DNA from 4 places in the Arthrobacter sp. Sr24 genome. Region 3 is predicted to be linked to each of the others. Evidence: riboswitches for the same ligand, from Rfam matches in the RefSeq annotation. Region 3 holds a riboswitch; each other region holds the start of a gene.
The links. A riboswitch is a leader RNA that binds a small molecule or an ion and turns the genes downstream of it on or off. The one in region 3 is predicted to bind thiamine pyrophosphate.

Region 1: it holds a riboswitch for thiamine pyrophosphate, as region 3 does, so the genes downstream of both, ACX80D_RS07970 (ECF transporter S component) here and ACX80D_RS13990 (bifunctional hydroxymethylpyrimidine kinase/phosphomethylpyrimidine kinase) in region 3, are expected to answer to the same signal.
Region 2: it holds a riboswitch for thiamine pyrophosphate, as region 3 does, so the genes downstream of both, ACX80D_RS06005 (3-oxoacyl-ACP reductase) here and ACX80D_RS13990 (bifunctional hydroxymethylpyrimidine kinase/phosphomethylpyrimidine kinase) in region 3, are expected to answer to the same signal.
Region 4: it holds a riboswitch for thiamine pyrophosphate, as region 3 does, so the genes downstream of both, thiC (phosphomethylpyrimidine synthase ThiC) here and ACX80D_RS13990 (bifunctional hydroxymethylpyrimidine kinase/phosphomethylpyrimidine kinase) in region 3, are expected to answer to the same signal.

What each region holds. Positions count from the first base shown of each region.
Region 1 is NZ_JBTNDB010000008.1:134,233-138,138, reverse strand. It holds gene ACX80D_RS07975 (ABC transporter ATP-binding protein) at 1-1,213, opposite strand, end outside; gene ACX80D_RS07970 (ECF transporter S component) at 1,256-1,906, opposite strand; TPP riboswitch at 1,953-2,070, opposite strand; gene ACX80D_RS07965 (DUF4235 domain-containing protein) at 2,275-2,535, shown strand; gene mnhG (monovalent cation/H(+) antiporter subunit G) at 2,689-3,051, opposite strand; gene ACX80D_RS07955 (monovalent cation/H+ antiporter complex subunit F) at 3,048-3,314, opposite strand; gene ACX80D_RS07950 (Na+/H+ antiporter subunit E) at 3,320-3,906, opposite strand, start outside.
Region 2 is NZ_JBTNDB010000006.1:42,393-46,298, reverse strand. It holds gene bioB (biotin synthase BioB) at 1-674, opposite strand, end outside; gene ACX80D_RS06010 (TetR family transcriptional regulator) at 784-1,317, shown strand; TPP riboswitch at 1,387-1,480, shown strand; gene ACX80D_RS06005 (3-oxoacyl-ACP reductase) at 1,554-2,318, shown strand; gene ACX80D_RS06000 (LLM class flavin-dependent oxidoreductase) at 2,346-3,656, shown strand; gene ACX80D_RS05995 (hypothetical protein) at 3,746-3,906, opposite strand, start outside.
Region 3 is NZ_JBTNDB010000023.1:31,805-35,710, reverse strand. It holds gene ACX80D_RS13995 (Rne/Rng family ribonuclease) at 1-1,350, shown strand, start outside; TPP riboswitch at 1,457-1,554, shown strand; gene ACX80D_RS13990 (bifunctional hydroxymethylpyrimidine kinase/phosphomethylpyrimidine kinase) at 1,545-3,146, shown strand; gene rplU (50S ribosomal protein L21) at 3,546-3,854, shown strand.
Region 4 is NZ_JBTNDB010000017.1:27,604-31,509, reverse strand. It holds gene ACX80D_RS11885 (DUF4062 domain-containing protein) at 1-534, opposite strand, end outside; gene ACX80D_RS11880 (hypothetical protein) at 702-1,376, opposite strand; TPP riboswitch at 1,868-1,975, shown strand; gene thiC (phosphomethylpyrimidine synthase ThiC) at 1,973-3,703, shown strand.

The DNA.
Region 1 (3,906 bases), on a different contig from region 3:
GATGTTCTAGCCGCAACCGCGCCAGTAATTCCTCGACCAACTCTCCACCGTGCCCCAGTATCCTCGGCGCGAACAGCAACTCCTCGCGCACAGTGTGAGCAACGAATTGATGCTCAGGTTCCTGAAAAACCGTGCCGATCCTGCTAATCAATTCACGCCCGCGCCACGACAACGGCCGACTCCCGGCCCCCCGAGCCAACTCGGGCAAAGCATCCAAACGGCCACCAGCAGGGGCCAACAATCCGGCCAGGGTCAGCGCCAGCGTTGACTTGCCAGCACCATTGGGCCCGGTCACACTGAGCGCTTGCCCGGCCCTCACCTCAACAGAAGGTACGACGGCGACCGGCACCACCGGGCGACGCTTACGTCCCTTGGTGCGGGAGAGCGCAAGATCTTCCGCTTCGAGCAGGAGGTGCGCCCCGGCGTCGAACGTTTCTAGGCTTGAGGCAGTCCGCGGCCGCACCGCCGGGAGGTAGCCCGGGACCCAAATCCCCGCCGCCGCCAGCAGCTCCCGGCTTTGAGCAAGAACTGTTGCGGGCGGGCCGTCGAAGAGGACCCCGCCGGGTTGCCCCAGAGCTGCGGGGGCCAGAACCACGATCCGATCCACCACGTCCAGCCAGACCGAGACCCTGTGTTCGACAACCACCAGCGTGGCTCCGGATTCATCGAGGCTGCGGCGCACAGCATCACGCACCTCCACCACACCGGCCGGATCAAGGTTGGCGGTTGGCTCATCCAGCAGCAACAGGCCCGGGCGCATGGCCAGCATTCCAGCCAGACCAAGGCGTTGCTTCTGGCCACCAGAGAGCGAAGAGCTGGGATGATCCAAGGGCAGCTCCAGGCCCACGGATTCCAGAGCTGCACCTACGCGGCGCCAAATTTCCTCACGCGGAACGCAGAGGTTCTCGGCGCCAAACGCGACGTCGTCTCCGATCCGCGAGAGCACCACCTGAGCATCCGGGTCCTGCTGCATGAGGCCAGAACGGCCACGGGATTCTGACACGGGAGCGCCGTCGATGAGCAATATGCCCGATTCGTTGGCGTCCTCATCATCACCTAAAACACCAGCCAAAGCGTGCAGCAGAGTGGACTTTCCGGCACCGGAAGGGCCCAACAGCAAGACGCGCTCCCCCGGTTCAATCTGAAGATCTAAGCCCGCAACGGCACGGCCGCTACGGCCCGAATGCTGCCAGCCCCACCCTTTGGCGCTCACTTTCGCCGGGGTACTGCCCCGGTTGCGCTCGATACTCACGGCCTAGACCGCGCGTTCGGTGGCTGCTCCACGAGAGGGCAGACTTGCCAGAGCGCCGGTTCTCGCCAGACCACGCACGGCCAACCAGGACACCAACCCAGCAATGACGACACCGGAGACCATGGCCAGAGCTACGTAGACGAGCTTCCATTGCATGGCCCACTCGATGTTCCAGACAATACTGTCGTTGATACCCAAGGCCAAGCCCGCCAATGCGCCGGAAATCAGAGCCACGGGAAGGTTGAATTTGCGGTAGCGGAACAGCGCGAAGCCCAGCTCGGCACCAAGGCCCTGAACCAGACCGGACAGCAGCACCGTAAAACCAAAGTGCGTACCCAGCAGTCCCTCCACCATGGCGGCGATGAGCTCGCAATACAGTGCTGCCCCGGGTTTGCGGATAACCAGTCCGCCCAAGACGCCGGCGATCAACCAGCCACCGCCGTACAGCGCTCCAAGCGGCGGGAAGGCCACGGTGATGGCGCTGGTCAGCCCGTACCCAGCTGACCATAGCCAGAAGATGACGCCCAAGGCAACGCCGAGAACAGAGACCACAACGATGTCTACGACCCGCCACGTGCTTTTACGTTGTTGCGCCGTTTGGGGGGCCTGCTTACTGGGTTGCGTGGCGTTTCCGCCCGCGAATGACTTGCTCATGATTCCTCCTTTTCAGGAGGGGCGGCTACAGCGGTATTTCCGCGCAGCCGAAGAGAACTCGACTCCCTTCGCCGGTACTAACCGGAGCAGGTTCGAGGGTCTGCGGCGAACCGCACTCTCAGCGTCTAATCCCAGGATGGGATGACGCTCCCCTGTCGTGTTTGAATTGCGGATTCAGTGTACCCCCAGGCCCTGCTGGGGACCAATGGGGACCATAACACTGGCCCTACCGTAGCGAAATATGCACCAGGACATGAGGCCCCTGCGCAGCGGGCAACAGCTGTTGCCCCGGCAAAAGCGCTAGGCTGACACTAGAGTTTTTCCCGCGCAAGCCCAGTCAACTTCACTTAACCACGCAGGAGTCATTGATGAACATCGTCTTCAAATTGCTCGGAACCGGCATCAGCTTGGGCGCCGGATTTGCGGCCAGCAAGCTCGTGGACACGGTCTGGGAGAAGAGCACCGGTAACAAGCCGCCCAAGGATGGTGCAGATCTGGAGAACAGCCTCCGCTCCGCGCTCACTTTTGCATTGGTTTCCGCAGTGGTTGCCGCCATCATCCAGACCCTGGCCGGACGCACCACGCAGAAGGCCATCGCCCGCTTCAACAAGCATCCCGAAGAGGTCTAAGGAGCGGTTGCGCACCACCGGGGCGTCATTCACCGTCACGTCTGATCTGCGAATTTGATCACGTACGACGGCGGCTGGCGCCTTTGGCGTTTAACCGGCGGCTACGCGGTTTACTCCGAAGAGACGTCCCCCTGAAAGACGCCCCACAGCCCTTCAGTGGGTGTTGTCCTCTTCCACCACGGAAGCCACAACCTGGTCCAGCTCGTCAAGACTGAGCAATTCCGGGCGACGATGTTTGGTGCGGTATCCAGCCCTGCCCACCATGTGCGCGGACACCGGAACCGTGAGCAGCTGAAACAGCCAGGCTACGACGAGAAGCGGCAGCAAAGCCCAAGCACGCATTTGCAGTCCAACAGCCGCCAACATCAGCAACAACCCCAAGACTTGAGGCTTGGTGGCAGCGTGCATGCGGCTCATGAGGTCAGGAAATCGCAGCAGGCCGATAGCTGCTGCAAGACTCATCAGGGCGCCTACCAAGAGGCAGATCGCCGTCAGCACATCTATGAACGTGTTCATCCGTCATCCCTCTTGTGTGCCACAAATCGGGCCACCGTGACGGAACCAATAAAGCCGATCACCGTCAACACCACCAGCAGCGCCAAATTGTCGATGTGGTGGTTGATGGCCATTTCGGTTGCGAGTGCGGCACCGAAAATGGCGAGCAGCACGTCGGCTGCGATCACGCGGTCTAGCAGGGACGGCCCGGCGGCAATCCTGTAAATGGTGCCGGCAGCCGCGAGTGCCAGCAGCGCAACAACAATGATGACAACAACATTCATGGCGCTCACTGTCCCTCCCCCGGGCTCTCAACTTCGAAAGTTCCGTGATTCTCTGCGATGGAGCCGCGCACTGTCTGTGCGTGAGTCACCATGGGAGATCCCGCCTGTTCGCTTTTCAGTGCGGCCAACTCTGCTTTGGTCCCCATGACCTTGATCAGCCGTGCCTCGATGTCTTGGATGCCTTCACGCACCTGCACAATACTCTCTGGCGTAGGCGCATTCATGGCATGGACATAGAGCGTGGCCGAGCCTCGGTCCACCTCGACCACCAAGGAGCCTGGGATCAGCGACAACACGTGACCTACTGCCGTCATCAGCAGATCTGAGGGGCTGCGCAGCGGCACGGCAATGACGGCGTTGCGAATCCTGGGTCCCTTAACAATGGCCCAGCGCAGCACATGGAAACTGGCAATGGTCACCTGCTTCATGAACCACAGCAGGAATACCAACGCCCGCAGCACGTTGAACCGGCCGCTGAGTTCAATGGGTGGCAAATAGAAGACATGGGTAACACCCACCGAAATCAACGCCCCAAAGAGCAGGTTGCCCGCGCTGAAGTCCTGCCAGAGAGCGCCCCAGACCACTACCAACC
Region 2 (3,906 bases), on a different contig from region 3:
CGGAGGGCGAAGACCGCGTCGATGAGGTCGTTGCTGCTCTCCCCCATGCCCACGATCAGTCCCGAGCACGGTGAGAGGCCGGCGTCCTTGGCATGTTCCACGGTTTGCACGCGTTCGGCGAAGGAGTGGGTGGAGCAGATGTCGGCGTAGTTTTCTTCGCTGGTGTTGAGGTTGTGGTTGTAGGCGTCGGCCCCGGAGGCCTTGAGTCGCTGGGCTTGGCCGTCTTTCAAAATGCCGAGGCAGGCGCACACCTCCACGGACGGGTACTGCACCTTGAGGTTGCCCACCATGCCCGCCACGCGGTCTATATCGCGGTCGCTGGGTCCCTTGCCGCTCGCGACGAGGCAGACCCGGGAGGCTCCGGCGCGGATGCCGGTAGCTGCCTGGGCCACGGCGTCTTCGGGTTTGAGCCAGGTGTATTTCAGGATTTGGGCGGCTGATCCCAGTCGCTGTGAGCAGTAGGTGCAATCTTCGGGGCAGAGCCCGGATTTGAGGTTGACCAGATAGTTCACTTTGACCGTATTGGCGAAGTGGGCGCGTCGCAGCCGGGCGGCTGCCGCAACCAGATCCAGCAGCTGATCATCGGTGGATTCCAGGATTGCGAGGGCTTCTTGGCGGGTCAAGGTGGCGCCGTCGAGTTGGCGATCGGCGAGGTCTGCAAAGTAATTGAACACTGTTCAATAGTGGGGTGAGCTGTGGACATTGTCAATCGAGGGCCCTGCTGATGGGGGAAGATGGAGGGGTGCCGCGGTGGCATGAGAATCTGGAAAGGGTGGGGCCACAATGGCGTTGACGCGTGAGGCAATCGTGGAGACAGCCATGGAAATCCTGCGTGAGTACGGCCTGGCCGACTTGTCCATGCGCCGCTTGGCCCGTGATCTTGGTGTGCAACCGGGGGCGCTGTACTGGCATGTGAAAAACAAGCAAGAACTGCTTACCGTGCTCGCCGGACTGATCCTGGAACCCGTTTCAGCTCAGTCTCCGCAGAGCATTCGAGAGCTGGCGGTGGGTCTGCGCGCCACACTGCTGACGGTGCGGGACAGTGCCGAGGTGGTGGCGCTGGCGCACGCCCTGAACCCACGCGCCACGGCCCCACTGCAGCAATTTGGTGCATTGCTGGTAGGCGAAAATCTAGCCACGGATCAAGCCGAGTGGGCGGCAGAGGCGCTGCTTTCCTACGTTTTGGGTTCGGTGACCGATGAACAGACCCGTGCCGGGCTGACGCGCGCCGGGCTGTTGGAGCCCACGGAACGGGACGCTAGCAAGATCTTCACGTTCGGACTCGATCTCATGCTGAGCGGGCTGACCTCTAGCTGAACCGCGCTGCGGCTACGCCGTAGGCCGCTCCGCGACTGGACTGTGGGCAGGCATGGTAGCTTTGCTCTTGGACACTGCACGGGGTGCCGCATTGCGGCTGAGAGCTAGACCCGTCGAACCTGATCTCGATAATCCGAGCGAAGGGATGCCGGTCCGGAATCAAATACGAGAACACCGTCTTTTGGCGTACATCTCGTAATTTTGTGCATCCTTTCGCGCTTCTGAAAGGTGCACACGTGCTCATCAAAGACCAGACTGTTCTCATCACCGGCGCCGGTCGCGGGCTCGGTGTGGAGATTGCCCGCTCCTTTGCCCGTGAAGGCGCCCGGGTGGTGTTGAACTACCGCAACAGTGAACACGCCGCCCGGCAACTGGCCACCGAACTCGGCCCGGACCAAGCCATTGCGCTGCAGGCCGATGTTACCAAGAGCGATGAAGTGGCAGCAATGGTCGGCGCCGCCGCGGAGTATTTTGACGCACCCATCACCACCCTGATCAACAACGCCCTCCCGGACTTTTCCTTCAACGGAGACGCCCGGCCCAAGGCCAAGGAGATTGGTTTTGCAGATTTCCAGGCCCAGTTCTCCGGAGTGGTGGGTGGGGCGCTGAACACCATCCAAGCCGTGCTGCCTGGGCTCAAGGAAGCCGGCTTCGGTGCCATTGTGAACATCGGCACCAACCTCTTTCAGAATCCGGTGGTCCCCTACCACGACTACACGGCGGCCAAGGCGGCTTTGCTGGCATTGACCAGGACGTTCGCGGCCGATCTGGGACCGACAAATATCCGCGTCAACATGGTCTCCGGCGGGCTGTTGCGCCGCACAGATGCTTCCTCGGCTACCCCCGAGCAGGTCTTTGACTTGATTGCCAGCGGGACACCGCTGCGCAAGGTCACCACCCCAGCAGAATTTGCTGATGCGGCCCTGTTCTTCGCTTCGCCTTGGGCCCGGGCTGTCACCGGACAAAATCTGGTGGTCGACGGCGGACTAGTGATGAATTAGGGGCCGGTTAACGTGGGAACGAGCAGTATGGAAAAGACACGAGAATTACACATCAACGCCTTCTTGTTCGGCACCGGACATCACACCATGGGCTGGCGGCATCCAGATTCCAGTGCCGATAGAGTCGGCGAGATTACCTATTTCGAGGAACTGGCCAAGCTGGCCGAAAGTGGCTTTCTGGACGCCGTGTTCTTTGCCGACGGGCACAGCGTGAACCGCAAGTATTCAGCAGGCGTTCCGGGACTTCTTGAACCGATGACGGCATTGAGCGCCATGGCGAGGGCCACCCGCCACATTGGCCTGATCACCACCGTTTCATCCAGTTTCTATACCCCGTTCCACGCTGCCCGGATGCTGGCCTCGCTGGATCACATCAGTGGTGGCCGGGCGGGGGCCAACATTGTCACATCCATGTTTGATGCCGAGGCCCAGAATCACAGCATGGCCGCCTTGCCACCCCATGCCGAGCGGTATGATCGCGCCGACGAGTTTGTCCAAGTGATCAAGCAACTGTGGGATTCGTGGTCTGATACGGCACTCTCCCGAGACCGAGAAACAGGGACGTTCATCGATCCCGGGCATATTCGCCCCATCAATTATCGAGGCAAGCACTTCTCGGTGGCGGGTCCGCTGAATGTTCCACGCCCTCCCCAAGGCCATCCAGTGCTGTTTCAGGCAGGTTCTTCGGAAGCTGGGCGGGACTTCGCGACCCGTTCTGCCGAGGCCATCTATTCGGTGGCATGGGACAAGGAATCAGCGCTCGAGTTCGCTGCGGATATGAAAGTGCGGCTGACTAAGGCAGGTCGCGGCGGCACACAAGTTCCTATTCTGCCCGGTTTAGTCACCTATATCGGGGCAACGCAGGCGCAGGCGCTGGAGAAGAAACGGGCCCTTGATACCTACCTGGATATTGACGCCGCCCTTGCCCAACTCGGCGTTTTCACGGGCCAGGACTACCACAACCATGGACTTGATGAGCGTGTGGCGCCGCTACCGCCTGCTGAATTGTTTACCGGTCCGCAGGGGCGGTATCTGACAGTCCAGCGCATCATCGAGACGAAGCAGCCCACGCTGCGGGAACTACTTGGCTTCCTGGCCGCAGGCGGTGGCCATGCCACCATGATAGGCACTCCCACCGAGGTTGCGGATGAGATTCAGGAGTGGTTTGAGTCCGGCGCCTGCGACGGTTTCAACCTTATGTGCCCCGTCTATCCTCAATCGTTGACGGATTTCGTGGATCTGGTGGTGCCTATCTTGCAGGAGCGCGGCCTCTTCCGAACGGTATATCCCGGCAGCACTCTGCGTGAAACCTTGGGACTGGCACGCCCATCAGTCTGAGGTACCTCCCCTTTCTGACGTTCGACGCCGGGAGCCCACCTTTCACTGGAAGGTGGGCTCCCGGCGTCGAACCGTAGGCGAAAGAAGAGTCAGTGGGTAGCCGAGTCCAATGCGGTGGTCTCTTTGCGGGGACGTGACTTGGCGGTGTTGGTCAGCAGGGGCGCGAGGGCCACCATGACCAAAGCCAGGATCATGGCGCCGCGCAGGCTGTCGGCCGCGACGGATAATGCCTCGGGGAAGCCCAAAGAGG
Region 3 (3,906 bases):
AAGCTCATCGTCTCCGGTGAGGATGCCTGGGACACCATTGAAGCGTATGTGACATATGTTGCCCCGGATCTGCTGGATCGCCTGGAAAAGTGGACCAAGCCCGAGGATATTTTCGCTGCGCATCGCATTGATGAGCAGATTAACAAAGCACTTGAGCGCAAGGTCTTCCTGCCTTCCGGTGGCTCGCTTGTCATTGACCGCACTGAAGCCATGACCGTGGTGGATGTCAACACCGGTAAGTTCACCGGCTCCGGCGGAAACCTGGAAGAAACTGTCACCAAGAACAACCTTGAAGCCGCAGAAGAAGTGGTTCGACAGCTGCGTTTGCGTGACATTGGCGGCATCATCGTCATCGACTTCATCGACATGGTGTTGGAATCTAACCGCGATCTGGTGCTGCGCCGCCTGGTGGAGTGCTTGGGCCGTGACAGGACCAAGCACCAAGTAGCCGAGGTCACCTCGCTGGGTCTGGTTCAGATGACACGAAAGCGCATGGGCACAGGTCTGCTGGAAGTCTTCGGCGAGCAGTGTGGCACCTGTGCCGGCCGCGGCATGGTCACGCACGAGATCCCCGTGGAGCACCGCCGCACGCATTCCCCTGCAGTTGAAGCTGCACAGGCGCACGCGCACGCACCTAAGCAGGAACAGCGCGAACCCGAACGCACAGCTAACCGGTCAACTCGCAGTGAACGCAAGCGTAACCGCAACCGCGGACAGAACGATGGTCAGGATCAAGAGACCGTAACCACCCCCGTGGTTGAGGAGCCGAGCGAAGCCGCTAAGGCACAGAAGGCCCACGAAGCCCGTACCGCCTTGGCGAACATCGCCGCTGCGGCTGCTGCCACGCACCATGAGCATGCTCCTGAGCAGCGCGCAACAACCGCGACAGAAACAGAAACAGCAACAGAAACAGCAGAGTCTGCCCAACAGCATGACTCTGCTGATACTGGCATTCTCACTTTGGGCGGGGAAGCCATTGAGCTGCCGCGCGGACACCGAAGTGAAAGCAGCGGCTTTGCGCAGCCCAACAATGCTGATCAGGCAGCAGCCTTGGCGGGTCTGACCCAAGCGTTGGATCAGCTCGTTGCCCCTAGCCAGGAAGCGGCCCATGAGGGAACCGAGCCCGGCGGCAACCGTTCGCGCGCACGTCGTGGCCGGCGTAATCGCAGTGCCCGCAGTGCTCAGGGTGGGGCAGATATGACGGTCGAGACCGTTGATGCGCCTCCCGCAGCTCAGGGCTCCACACCGCATAGCAGTGCCGAAGCAGAAATCCCGGCTCCTGCAGCAGCGGTCAAGAAGAACGCCGAGCCCATCATTTTGGGTGTAGGAGTTCCGGCCTCCGAGCTGTAGTAGCTCCGGCGCAGTTGAACTGGCCCGCAGCGGTGACACGAAAAGCATGTTTTGTGTCGCTGTTGCGGGTCATTTTTCGTTGCGGGACCTGGCGCAGGTTAGGGTTGGTGGCGACACGGGGTGCCAGGCTACAGAGCCGGCTGAGACAATACCCGTTGAACCTGTCCGGTTAGCACCGGCGAAGGGATGTCCTGATGAACACGACTGCACTTTTTCCAGCCGACTTTCCACCTGCGTCTCCAGCTGTTAGCCCAGTTGTCAGCATTTCCGCCGAACAAGCGACTCAGCGGGTAAAACATCCGCGTGTACTGAGTATTGCCGGCTCCGATCCTTCGGGTGGGGCCGGAATCCAAGCAGATATCAAAGCCATTTCCGCTCATGGCGGCTATGCTATGGCAGCCATCACAGCACTCACCGCCCAAAATACGGTAGGAGTACACGGCGTCCTTATACCGCCGGCAGAATTCCTCACCGCCCAGCTGGATGCAGTGTCGGCAGACATCACCCTTGACGCCGTGAAAATCGGCATGTTGGGTTCCGCTGAGGTGATGGTTGCGGTAGGGGAGTGGCTGGAGCGAACCCGGCCTCCCGTCGTCGTACTTGATCCGGTGATGGTGGCCACCAGTGGAGACTCACTCATGGACAAGGAAGCACTCACCGTCATGCTGACCTTGCTGGCGCAGGTGCACCTGGTTACTCCGAACATTCCTGAATTGGGAGTTTTACTGGGCCAAACTGCGGCGACAAGCTGGGATGCGGCCATCGCCCAGGGCCAGGAACTAGCGGCCACGCATGAGCTGCGGGTACTGGTCAAGGGCGGGCACCTCACTGGTGCCGACTGCCCGGACGCGCTGATCTTCCCGAATGGGACGGTGCGCGAGTTCTATGCTGCGCGGATTGACACAGCCAACACGCACGGCACGGGGTGCTCGCTCTCAGCGGCTGTCGCGACGCTGCAGGCCCAGTCCGGTGATTGGGCAACCAGCGTTGAGCGCGCCAAGGAATGGCTTGGCAACGCACTGGAGACCTCCCATGAGCTGAGGGTGGGAAGCGGTCCGGGACCCGTCAACCACCTGCACGAACTATGGGCCAGTGCTGCTCCCCGCGCGAAAAGCTTCAGTAGAAAACTGTGGCAGGACTGCGCTGGGCAGCGGGCCGCCATAGCCTCGCTGGACTTCATCAAAGAACTTGCGGCAGGAACGCTCACGCGCCACCACTTTGCCTACTATCTGGCCCAGGATGCTCTCTACCTCGGTACCTATTCACGAGTGCTGGCCAAAGCTAGTGCCTTGGCGCCCAACGAGACGGAGCAGAAGTTCTGGGCCGCCGGGGCGCAGAACTGCCTGGAGGTGGAGATGTCGCTGCACCGAGACTGGCTCAGCCATTACCCGGCAGAGCCGGAAGCGGCGATGAGGCAAGGCCCCGTCACCAAGCACTACGTTGACCATTTACAGGCGGTGGCCTTCTCCGGCAGCTACGCCGAGGTGGTAGCCGCAGTTCTTCCTTGCTACTGGTTGTATGCAGAGGTGGGGCGCGTTTTATATGCCGACTACTTCAACTTCTCTGGCGAGCACCCCTACGGGACGTGGTTGCAGACCTATGCCTCTGATGAATTCGCGCAGGCGACCGAGACTGCCATCAGCATTCTGGACGCAGCGGCCCGGCGCGGTTCGGCACGGGAGAGGGCAGGAATGGAGGTGGCCTTCGCCCATTCGGCACAGTATGAGGTGGACTTCTTCGCCGCACCCCACGCCCATGTAACCCATCCACAGCAGCTACCGAGCAGTGCTGGGTGATTAACACCACCTGTCCGTGGGTAAAAATACGGCGAGTCCTGCCCCTAAATGCTCTTTTAGTTCCAGAGTCGCGCTAAAGTGGCTTAGTGCGGTTCTACTGATCGTTGCAGCTAAAGGTGAAATCTTCGATTCCATCTGAGGCCGCACGGATCAAAGAACCAGTCTCATTTGCCCCCGGAGCCAGAATTAGCGTATTCTTGATCTTCGGTGCTTACGCCAACACCTAGGGCAACCACTCCATGGTAGAACTCCATTGAGGTCCACGGCGTTGAGGCACATAGTATGCACCCCGCGCTGGTTCAATTTTTGAACTGCGGCGCATGCGGTTGGCAAGGGTTATATACGATCCAAGCCAGCATAAAAACTTTGTAATAAACGTCGAGAGAAGTGAGTTCCCCAGTGGTGTACGCGATTGTCCGCGCAGGCGGCCGTCAAGAAAAGGTTTCCGTAGGAGACCACGTGACCATGAACCGCGTCCCCGGTGGAGTCGGCAGCACATTTGAGCTGCCCGCCCTGCTGCTGGTTGATGGTGACAAGCTCACCACAGCCGCGAAGGACCTGGCTAATGTGAAGGTTACGGCTGAGAAGTTGGAGGATCTTCGTGGACCGAAGATCGTCATCCAGAAGTTCAAGAACAAGACCGGCTACAAGAAGCGTCAGGGTCACCGTCAGGAACTGTCCAAGGTCAAGATCACCTCAATCGCTTAATAAGCGCACTGACGGTTAGATCCTCTTAGATACTTTTAGTAAAAAGGCAGGC
Region 4 (3,906 bases), on a different contig from region 3:
CGATTCGACTACCGGCGGCTGGCTCGCTGGAGTGACCTGTGCGATGTCGTGCTCAATGGCTTTCCACACTTCGTGTTCTAGCTGACTGACGTTGCTGTACTCACCGAGCAGCCCCTTGGACTCCATGTCTGCGCGGAAGGCGCGAAGGGCTTCAAGCTGCTTAATATCCACGTCCTGAGGCAGGCCAGCCGACGAAAAGTATAGATGTACCGGTTTAGCCGCATCGAGAGCTCGGTTAATTTCCTCAGCTGTGCCTGAAATCGCATCGGGAGTAGCCGAACCCAGCCGCCCTGCGAACATCGCAAACACGATGTCTGAGCTGTCCACCCCTTGAGCGTTGATAAGACGTTGCGGGTGGGAACCTAGCATCGGAACCGCGGATGTCTCCCACCGCCACGGTTGAAGAATAATCCCTTTCTTCTCGGCGTTGGCATCGTTCCAGCTGTAGATAGCACGCTCAACAGCGTCTCTGGCTTCTTGTACGTCCGAGGGTGATGCAATCATCACGCGCAGAACTGTTGCGGAATAGCTCATGACCAGACTCTACGTCCCCGGCACTGTGTTGATCGGGACCTCATGCTGTGTCAACAGCCGATCCTTCACCGGGCAGAGGAACTCGGCGTCGTTGTCCGTGCTGAGGCCCAGTGGGCGCCCCACCAAACAAGAACATCGGACATGTGCGGGCACTCCACTAGACGGTGTTAGCTCATGGGTCCAGCTATAGACCTGTCGGGATCAATAGTGAGCTGGGCCCGTGTACCACTCGGGATTACGATGAGGACCGTTCCGTCAGGCTGTCGGCTGACTGTTACGCCGCCCGCCGGTTGAGGTGCAGAAAAATTGTTGGAACGACCCAGAGCAGGAAAGTCGTCCACAGGCATTCTGCTGTCGCCGCGAAGATAGGCAAAGAGATTTTCCATCATGGCCGATGGAAAGTCCCGATCAGCGCGTTCGGCCAAGTCGGGCTGATCCTTCAGATATGCATCCAGTGCGTAGCGGCGGGTTCCCCGCGCTTCTCCCTTGCGCCAGGAACCGCCGGGGATCGGAGCGCCCACAAGCCATGCAGCCCGATCTACCTCCTGAGTAGATGCGCCGAAGCCGTTCTGCTCCTTGTCCGGGTTATAGAAGTCATCCACAACAAATTTCAGCTTGTCCTTGCCCTCGTGGACGACCCGTTGCACACTCAAGATTCTGAACGCTGTGACGATCATGTCGTTATAGGTTCCGACCAGGTAGTCGGTAAAACCGTCCATGGTGGCGTCGGCCATGACAGGCCAATGTCCTGTCGTGATGCGGTTGAGCTCGAAGGAGAGCAACCCCGGCCGCTCCCGCCGAATGAGTTCAGCATAGGAATGGTTGATATTTACAACGATCATTTGAAGCCCCAAGTCATCTTTTATTTATACACGCATCTTCGGTGAAGATGAATGTAAGTCTCTGCCGAGACACATTATCCGTCAAGATGCATTGTGACTCTATGATGAAGGTGACTGTGTAAAAGGGTGACGCGACCCGAGCGCGCTTGGTGCTTGCTATAGAACCAGGACCCTGCGATTAATGGATGATGACTCCTTGGGTCGGAAGACATAGGCAGTCTCGAAACCCTAGGGTTGAAAGACAGCTAAGCGAGACAGTAGGCTTGTCAGTTTCAGAAGTCGACTGCACGGAATATGAAGGCGTCTGCACCTTTCCCGGGTGCTGGGCGTTCGCCGGGCTGGCGGTTGGCCCAAGGAGTACCTCAGCTTCCGGTGATTCGTCATGCACCCCGTCGCTGGGAGGGCCTGCTGCCGAAGATGGAGGCCGTTCGGGGAACAGCGGTCATCATCCACACAAACGGTAGAACGGGCACGCTGGGGTGCTAAGGTTTTTCCATCCACACGGGTGCCCTTGCAGGGGCTGAGATCGGGCTGATGCAGTCTGCGACCGTTGAACCTGTCCGGGTTATGCCGGCGAAGGAAGTAGGAAACCACTGATGAGCTCCATGAATTCACATTCACTCGCGTACGCCCGCGACCCCGAACACGGCATTAGCGTCCCTGTCACGGAGATCGCCTTGGAGGACTCTCCGAACGGGGTGAAGAATCTACCGTTCACGGTGTACCGGACGGCCGGGCCCGGAAGCGATCCTGTGATCGGCCTGGAGCCGTTCCGGTCTGAATGGATAGAATCCCGGGGCGACACCGAGCCCTACGGCGGCCGGGAACGGAACCTGCTCGACGACGGTAAATCCGCGGTGCGCCGGGGCGCCGCTTCTGCTGAATGGAAGGGCGCGCAGCCGGTGCCCCGCCGCGCCCTCGAGGGTAAGACCGTTACCCAGATGCGCTACGCCCGCCAGGGCATCCTCACCCCCGAGATGCGGTTCGTGGCAGTGCGGGAAAACTGTGACGTCGAGCTGGTGCGCAGCGAAGTGGCCGCTGGCCGGGCCATCATCCCGAACAACATCAATCACCCTGAATCCGAGCCGATGATCATCGGCAAAGCGTTCCTGGTCAAAATCAACGCCAACATCGGCAACTCCGCCGTGACCAGCTCCATTGCCGAGGAAGTGGACAAACTGCAGTGGGCGGCCCGGTGGGGTGCCGACACTGTGATGGACCTGTCCACCGGCGATGACATCCACACCACCCGTGAATGGATCATCCGCAACTCCCCTGTCCCGATCGGGACAGTGCCGATCTACCAGGCGCTGGAGAAGGTCAACGGCGAGGCCAATGACCTGACCTGGGAGATCTACCGGGACACCGTGATCGAGCAGTGCGAGCAAGGCGTGGATTACATGACTGTCCACGCCGGTGTGCTGCTGCGCTACGTGCCGCTGACCGCCAACCGGGTGACCGGCATCGTCTCCCGCGGCGGGTCCATCATTGCCGGCTGGTGTCTGGCCCACCACCAGGAGAACTTCCTCTACACCCACTTCGATGAACTGTGTGAAATTTTCGCTAAGTACGACGTCGCCTTCTCCCTGGGCGACGGACTGCGGCCCGGCGCCACCGCGGATGCCAACGACGCCGCCCAGTTCGCCGAACTGGACACCCTCGCCGAACTCACCAAGCGGGCCTGGAAGTACGACGTGCAGGTCATGGTCGAAGGCCCCGGGCACATTCCGTTCCACCTCGTCCGCGAAAACATCGAACGCCAGCAGGAACTCTGCGACGGCGCCCCCTTCTACACCCTCGGCCCGCTGGTGACAGACATTGCCCCAGGCTATGACCACATCACCTCGGCCATCGGCGCCACCGAGATCGCCCGCTATGGCACCGCAATGCTCTGCTACGTCACGCCCAAGGAACACCTCGGGCTGCCGAACAAGGATGACGTCAAGACCGGAGTCATCACCTACAAGATCGCCGCCCACGCGGCAGACCTCGCCAAAGGCCACCCCGGAGCCCACGAACGCGACGACGCTCTGTCCAAGGCACGCTTCGAGTTCCGCTGGCGGGACCAGTTCGCCCTCTCCCTGGACCCGGAAACAGCCGAATCCTTCCACGACGAGACGCTGCCCGCCGAACCGGCCAAGACAGCGCACTTCTGCTCCATGTGCGGACCCAAGTTCTGCTCCATGCGGCTCTCCCAGGACATCCGCGATCAGTTCGGAGGAATGTCAGAACAGGAAGCCATCGCCGGCATGAGCATCAAATCTGCCGAATTCCGCGAATCCGGCGGGAAGGTCTACCTCCCCGAACCGGTCCTGCCCAGGAACTAGGAGCGAGTGCGTCCAGGGCCGGCCCTTCGGGGCCGGTCCTGCCCCGGCCCCGAAGGGCCGTTGTAGCCACTGCCGTTCGGGCTAGGGGCGCCGCGGGTTCACCGTGTTCGGAAAGCCCGGCCAGTTGAATCCGCACGACCTCTTCCGTCACCGAAGAGCAGCTAGTTGACCAGCGAGCAGCTTTTCCCCGTCGGAGCGCAGTT